3 regions of the Exiguobacterium sp. s145 genome follow, and region 3 is predicted to be linked to each of the others. Evidence: riboswitches for the same ligand, from Rfam matches in the RefSeq annotation. Region 3 holds a riboswitch; each other region holds the start of a gene.
What was found. A riboswitch is a leader RNA that binds a small molecule or an ion and turns the genes downstream of it on or off. The one in region 3 is predicted to bind S-adenosylmethionine.
Positions count from the first base shown of each region.

Region 1 (2,265 bases), on a different contig from region 3:
CCACCTCGAAAATGATCTTCCGGTCGGATCAATCGGCTATCACAGCGGTCATACGTTATGTGCGATCGATGAATTTGAAATCGTTGTTCATGGTCAAGGCGGTCATGCCCAGGCCCCGCACCGGACACAGGATGCGCTCGTCGCCGGTGCCCAGCTTGTCTGCAATCTCCAGCATCTCGTCAGCCGGCGGGTTGATCCGTTTGAGCCGGCTATCGTTGCGATCGGTTCGTTCCACGCCGGAACGGCTCCGAACATCGTCACCGGTGAAGCCCGGATCGTCGGAGAAATCCGGACGTTCAATGAACAACTCCGGCACCAGTTACGTCAACAGGTGGACCTCGTCGCCCGGACGACCTGCACCGGAGTCGGCGCTGATTATTCGATCGATTTCACGACCGGTTATCCGTCGCTTTGGAATCATCCGGATGAAACACAGCTCGTCCAGGAAGCCGCCGGTTTTTTACCGGAAGCACAGGTTCGCGAGATGAAACCGATGATGGCAGCGGATGACTTTGCCTATTACCTCGAAAAAGTACCGGGCAGTTATTTCTTCACGGGCTCTGCAAAAACGGATGGGCGGACGATTTATCCGCAACACCATCCGAAATATGAAATCGATGAGCGGGCTCTACTGATTGGAGCGAAAACGTTAGGAGCGACCGTTCTTCGTGCCCTGCAAACATAAGGATTGACTTTCCACTTTTATGAATGGTATTATCATCCCAATGATAACGAACTTACATCAACTTCATATAACACTTATCAAGAGTGGACCGAGAGATCTGGATCGATGACGTCCCAGCAACCTGCGTACAGCAAGGTGCTACGACCAGCAAAGCGAAAGCTTTGGTTGATAAAAAGCGGCGACTCCTTTTGCAACCAAGCAAAGGAGTCGTTTTCGTTTTCTCACTGTCAGACATGACAGGATTAAGGCTCAAGAAGCCAAGGGAAAGGGAGAGATGACATGGAAAAAGCAACATTTGCAGGAGGATGTTTCTGGTGCATGGTGACACCATTTGAGGAACTGCCGGGGATTCACAGTATCGTATCCGGCTATACAGGAGGACATGTCGACAATCCGACATACGAGCAAGTCAAAACCGGAACGACCGGACATTCCGAAGTCGTCGAAATTACATTTGACCCGGCGCTGTTCTCATACGAACGGTTACTCGAACTGTACTGGCCGCAAACGGATCCGACCGATGCCGGCGGACAATTCCAGGACCGCGGGACACAGTATGCTCCGGCGATTTTTTATCATACGGAAGAACAACGCCTTGCAGCAATTGCTTCGCGTGACGCCTTAGCGGCGACAAACCGTTTTAAACAACCAATCGTCACCCGGATCGAACCGGCACACGCCTTCTATCCGGCGGAAGAATACCATCAGGACTTCCACAAAAAAAATCCGACGCACTACAAAAAAGACCGGAAAGCATCCGGTCGCGATGCCTTTATCGATGTCGCCTGGAAAGAAGAAGTCACTGTCTGATTCAGCTTCAAAAAGAGATCACCCTTTCACGCACTTTACCAGTAGAAGTGGCGTGAAAGAAATGATCTCTTTTTTTATATCTTTTTTTCTTCAGGAAATGACTTTAACATCTTCCACTTCTTCTGTATCCTCTGCGACCTGATACCGTTTCAGGACAAAGATGCCGCTGAGCATGACGGCCAGACCGATGATTTGACCGAACGACAACTCGACTTTCGGTAAACCGAACCAGCCAAAGACGTCGACACAGAGCGCAAAACTGAGTTGCGAAATCAGGACGACGGAAATCGCAATCGACGGTCCGAGCAACTGAATTCCCCGCATGACACAAAAGACAACCCCGACACCAACGAAACCGCCAAACAGATAAAGCGGTTCGACTTCGGCCAGCCCCGCAAGCGTTCCACCCCGAAAGAAGATCAATGCGAGCAACGACCCGAGCAGTCCGACAAAAAAGACTAATGTCGTCGTCGCCCAAGCACCGAAGGCATGACTCATCCGTGCATTTAAAACGGTCTGTAAACTGATCATCATTCCTGCGACGATGGCACAAAACATTCCGAGTCCCATTCTAATCCCTCCTATTCCATTCAGGCAAATGAAAAAATCAAGACGCCGGTCAACATCAAGCCGACACCGACCCACTGCCCGGTATTACTGCTTTTTTTAATGACTCCAAACCAGCCGTTCAAATCAATCACAAAGGCACACAAAATCTGGGCGACAAGTAACAGCGACATTGCCCATGTCATCCCGAGCAATTGAATCGA
Region 1 covers NZ_JACSMV010000010.1:12,441-14,705, forward strand. Annotated here, with positions in the region: gene KNQ07_RS09260 (M20 metallopeptidase family protein) at 1-685, shown strand, start outside; SAM riboswitch class I at 757-860, shown strand; gene msrA (peptide-methionine (S)-S-oxide reductase MsrA) at 965-1,495, shown strand; gene KNQ07_RS09270 (DMT family transporter) at 1,586-2,065, opposite strand; gene KNQ07_RS09275 (DMT family transporter) at 2,086-2,265, opposite strand, start outside.
Region 1: another riboswitch for S-adenosylmethionine. It lies ahead of msrA (peptide-methionine (S)-S-oxide reductase MsrA); the one in region 3 lies ahead of KNQ07_RS14340 (methionine ABC transporter ATP-binding protein).

Region 2 (2,265 bases), on a different contig from region 3:
GGAAAGTTACCGGTTCAAGTGTTCAAGCCGGCAATCGATGACCGGTATCATGAGGAACACGTCGTGTCGCACGTCGGCAATTCGGTCATCGCGATTCCGATGGCGACGAGCCGTGATGTCTATGCAGCAGTGGCGGAAGAGACGCAAATCGTCGCAATTGACGAAGTTCAATTTTTTGACGATGAGATTGTCGCCGTCATCGAAGCACTGGCTCAAGATGGCAAACGCGTCATTTGTGCAGGCCTCGATCAAGATTTTCGGGCAGAACCATTCGGCAAGATGCCTGAATTATTGGCACGCGCAGAATTCGTGACGAAATTACAGGCGATTTGTCTGTCGTGCGGCGATCCGGCATCGCGGACCCAACGATTGATTGACGGAAAACCGGCCAACTACAATGATCCGATCATTCTGGTCGGGGCGTCTGAGTCCTATGAACCACGTTGCCGCCATTGCCACCAAGTACCGGGGAAACCACAACCGTTGCAGGAATGGAAAAAGCAACAACATAATTAAGCAATACAAAAAAGCGAACGATTCCCGGCAGTCAGGCCGAAGAATCGTTCGCTTTTTTGGGGTTCAGCCGGTCTGTGTCAAGTGGCTGAACTGTTCGACGAACTGCAGCGTTTCGCGGACAATCGTTTTTTGGTCGTGGTCAAGCGTTGCGACGTGGTAGGAGTCAAGCAGACAGTAACTGCGCTTATCTGCTGCACCAATCGTCCGGTACAAATAATCCGAACAGATCGGTGGGACGACATGATCCTCGGCAGAATATAAAATAAGCGTCGGAATTTGAATCGTCGCGAGGTGTGGTCGCGTCTCCTCAATCAATCGTAACAGTTCCGAAGCGCAGACGGCGGGGACAAGATCATAGATGATTTCAAAAGCCGACTGTTTGATATCAGGGACACTTTCCGGAAGATAGACCGGACAATCGGTGAACGACAAGGCTTCGTAGGCAGGGACGGACAAGGCGGCATTGATGGTGATGATTCCTGCGACCGGGAGTCCTTCAGCGGCAAGTGACAGGGCAAGTGTCGCGCCCATCGATTGGCCGACGATGAAGACGGATTCGCATCGTCCCGCCAATTGTTCAAAGCCGTCCCGGACGCTCTGCTTCCAGTCATCGGCCGTCGCCGCTTCGAATTCTCGCAGATCCGTCCCATGCCCGTGCAGGCGTGGCGCATGGACGGAAAAACCGTGTGCTGCGAACTGTTCTCCTACAGCCCGAACACTTTGCGGCGTTGCATTAAAACCATGACAGAGCAAAATGCCGACGGATCCGCGTCCTAAGGAAAAGGCTTCGGCACCCGGTATAACAGGATAAACCATACTCATCATCTCGTCCTCCATTTCAAAAATAAAAACCCGTTTGGCTTTGGACGCAAACGAGTTTCTCGTGTGTATCATCCAAAGCAATTGCTTTGCTGGTCGGAGCACCTTGCCGATCGGCAGGTTGCCGTGGAGTCCTAGAGCCAGGTCTCTCGTCCACTCTTGATATATCGTATAGGAATTGTCGGATTAATCATTGAGAAGATGATAGCATTGACGGAAAGGGATTGTCAAACTCTCTTTATACGGCGTCGAAGAGCTTTCGGGAATCCGTCCTGTCCCGGGTTGCTGATCGATATGGGTCATATGGTTTATTTTTGAAAATATGGTTGACCTTTAAAAGATCTTTCTGTAGTGTAAAAATTAGTTTTACGACATAAGTTCAACCGGCAACAATACACATATGAATTTCATACCGCAACACTTATCCAGAGAGGTGGAGGGACTGGCCCTACGAAACCTCGGCAACAGACTCATTATGAGCACTGTGCCAATTCCATCAGACAATTGTCTGAGAGATGAGTCGAGTGGATTCTGCCATTGTGCGGATCCAGGTCTCTTCTTGTTTCTTAAGAAGAGACCTTTTTTGTATTTTGAAGGGGGAAAAAGTGGTGATTACATTCAAAAATGTAAAAAAAATCTATGAAACAAATGATCAATCGATTGCTGCGCTGAATGGCGTGGATCTCGAAATCCGAAAAGGCGAAATCTTCGGCGTCATCGGTTTCAGTGGAGCCGGGAAAAGCTCCTTATTACGTTGCGTCAACCTGCTCGAACGGCCGACATCCGGCAGTGTGACGGTCGATGGACAAGATTTGACGACACTGTCGGCGAAGCAGTTACGGGAGGCGAAGCAACACATCGGGATGATTTTTCAGCACTTCAACCTGCTGGATTCGAATACAGTATTTGCGAACGTCGCTAAACCGCTCG
Region 2 covers NZ_JACSMV010000004.1:64,557-66,821, reverse strand. Annotated here, with positions in the region: gene KNQ07_RS06115 (thymidine kinase) at 1-516, shown strand, start outside; gene KNQ07_RS06110 (alpha/beta hydrolase) at 580-1,338, opposite strand; SAM riboswitch class I at 1,401-1,504, opposite strand; SAM riboswitch class I at 1,754-1,857, shown strand; gene KNQ07_RS06105 (methionine ABC transporter ATP-binding protein) at 1,944-2,265, shown strand, end outside.
Region 2: another riboswitch for S-adenosylmethionine. It lies ahead of KNQ07_RS06110 (alpha/beta hydrolase); the one in region 3 lies ahead of KNQ07_RS14340 (methionine ABC transporter ATP-binding protein).

Region 3 (2,265 bases):
GCTTCAATCAATCCCGGTGGAATCTCACGGAGCGATGTCTCGACGAGCCGGGCGAGAAACGGGATGGCAGCGACACTCAGACTGACGGAAGCCGCTGTCGGACCAATCGTGTTATCGAGTAATAATTGTGTCAATGGAATCAACGCGACGAGCAGGATGATGAACGGTAACGAACGGACGATATTAACGAAAAAGTCCAAGATGCTGCGAACGAAGACGTTCTGGAAAAACAATCCGCGGTCCGTGATGAACAACAAAATCCCGAGTGGAATGCCGACGATGAGAGCAAAGCCCAGTGAAATTCCGACCATTAAGGCGGTCTCACCTAACGCTTTCGCAAGCTCCGGTAACATGATTTCAATGCGTTCAAGCCACATCCTGGATCACCTCAAGCGTGTGAAGTTGTTCTTCGAGCCACGTCAAGGAACGGTTCACGTGAAGGGTCGGACCGGTCAAACTGACAATCAGCACTCCGAAAGCGACGTTCTGGATATAGTCGACCTTACCGTGGAGGATGCTGACGGAAATATCAAACTGTTTAATTGCTTCCGATAACGTACTTTCACCGGTCTTTTCACCTGTGAATTGCAGGCGGATAATTTTTCCCGGTGTCGTTCGCAAGATCCGTTCCGGTAACTCGATCTGGAGTGCCGTATCGACATAATGTTTCGTGACATCATGTGCCGGCTGACTGAACAGGTCGTATGTACGGGCGACTTCAACGACTTCACCTTGCGCCATGACGGCAACCCGGTGACAAATCTGTTTGACGACATCGATTTCATGGGTAATGAGAATGATCGTCAGGCCAAGCCGTTCATTCAAGTCTTTCAGCAGTTCGAGAATTTGCAGCGTCGTGACCGGATCAAGAGCGGACGTGGCTTCGTCACATAACAGGACGCTCGGATTATTCGCAAGGGCACGGGCAATCCCGACCCGTTGCTTTTGACCGCCGCTGAGCTGACTCGGGAAATTCGTCTCGAAGCCTTCAAGCCCTACTAGGGAGACGAGCTCTTTAATCCGTTGTGGGAAGTCAGTCCGTTTGACGCCGGCAGCCTTTAAAGCGAAGGCGATATTGTCGGCGACATTCCGGGATTGAATCAGTTGAAAGTGTTGAAAAATCATCCCGATGTTCAATCGCAGTTCGCGTAAGCTGCCTTTTGAGAGATCCGACAGATTGATACCCGATACTTTAACCGTTCCTTGTGTCGGTGTCTCCAGTCCATTGATCAGACGGAGCAGGGTGCTTTTTCCGGCACCGGATTCACCGATGATGCCAAAGATTTCACCTTGTTGAATCGTTAAATTGACGTCGCGTAATGCAAAGATTGGTGTCCGGTCACGAACGAACCGTTTGGTGATCCCTTTAAATTCAATCATCTGTCGTTTCCTCCCTATACAAAAAAATCGCTTTTTTCCAGTTAAGAGCAACCAGAAAAAAGCGACGAAGTGTAAGATTTCGTAACTTATCTCTCAGAATGAAACATTCTGTAGGATGTGGCACCGTTCCTTAAAGGTGGTTGCCGGACGTCGTTGGGCCTAATCCCTCGGTCGCTCTCGATAAGTAGATATGCTGTTGGGACTTACTGTAACGGAAATCATTCCCATTTGTCAAACGTTTTTTCAGAATTATTCCGCAACGGTCTGACGAAACAGATTCAATTGACCAATCCGTTCTGCCGCTTCGACCAATCGTTCGGCGTCGGCAATCAGACTGATCCGGACGTAACCTTCCCCGTATTCGCCGAAGAAATGTCCCGGTGTGACGGCGACATGCGCTTCGTCGAGCAGGTGATCGGTAAAGCTTTGGGACGTGTAGCCGGACGGGACCGGCAACCAGACGAAGAACGAACCGCCCGGGATCGGTCCGTCCCAACCGATTTCCTGTAACTTTCCGAACAAGGCATCACGCCGGGCTTCATACAGAGCGCTCAGTTCGCGGACACACGTCTGATCGCTTGAAAGAGCGACGGTTGCTGCCTGTTGAATCGGTGTGAAAGCACTGACGTATAAGTGTTCCTGGTACGTCTCGATACTTGCGATGACGGACGGATTCCCGATGGCGAAGGCGATTCGGAAACCGGACATGTTAAAACGTTTCGATAATGAAAACAGTTCGATTCCGACGTCTTTTGCGCCTTCCGTCTGGAGGAAACTGCGGGTCGGACCGTCGAAGCTGATTCCGCCGTAGGCGAGGTCGTGGACGACGCAAATGTCGTTCGCATCAGCGAAGGAAACCGTTTGCTCGAAGGCTTCCGCTGTTGC
Region 3 covers NZ_JACSMV010000025.1:3,225-5,489, forward strand. Annotated here, with positions in the region: gene KNQ07_RS14335 (methionine ABC transporter permease) at 1-377, opposite strand, end outside; gene KNQ07_RS14340 (methionine ABC transporter ATP-binding protein) at 367-1,380, opposite strand; SAM riboswitch class I at 1,464-1,567, opposite strand; gene KNQ07_RS14345 (aminotransferase class I/II-fold pyridoxal phosphate-dependent enzyme) at 1,630-2,265, opposite strand, start outside.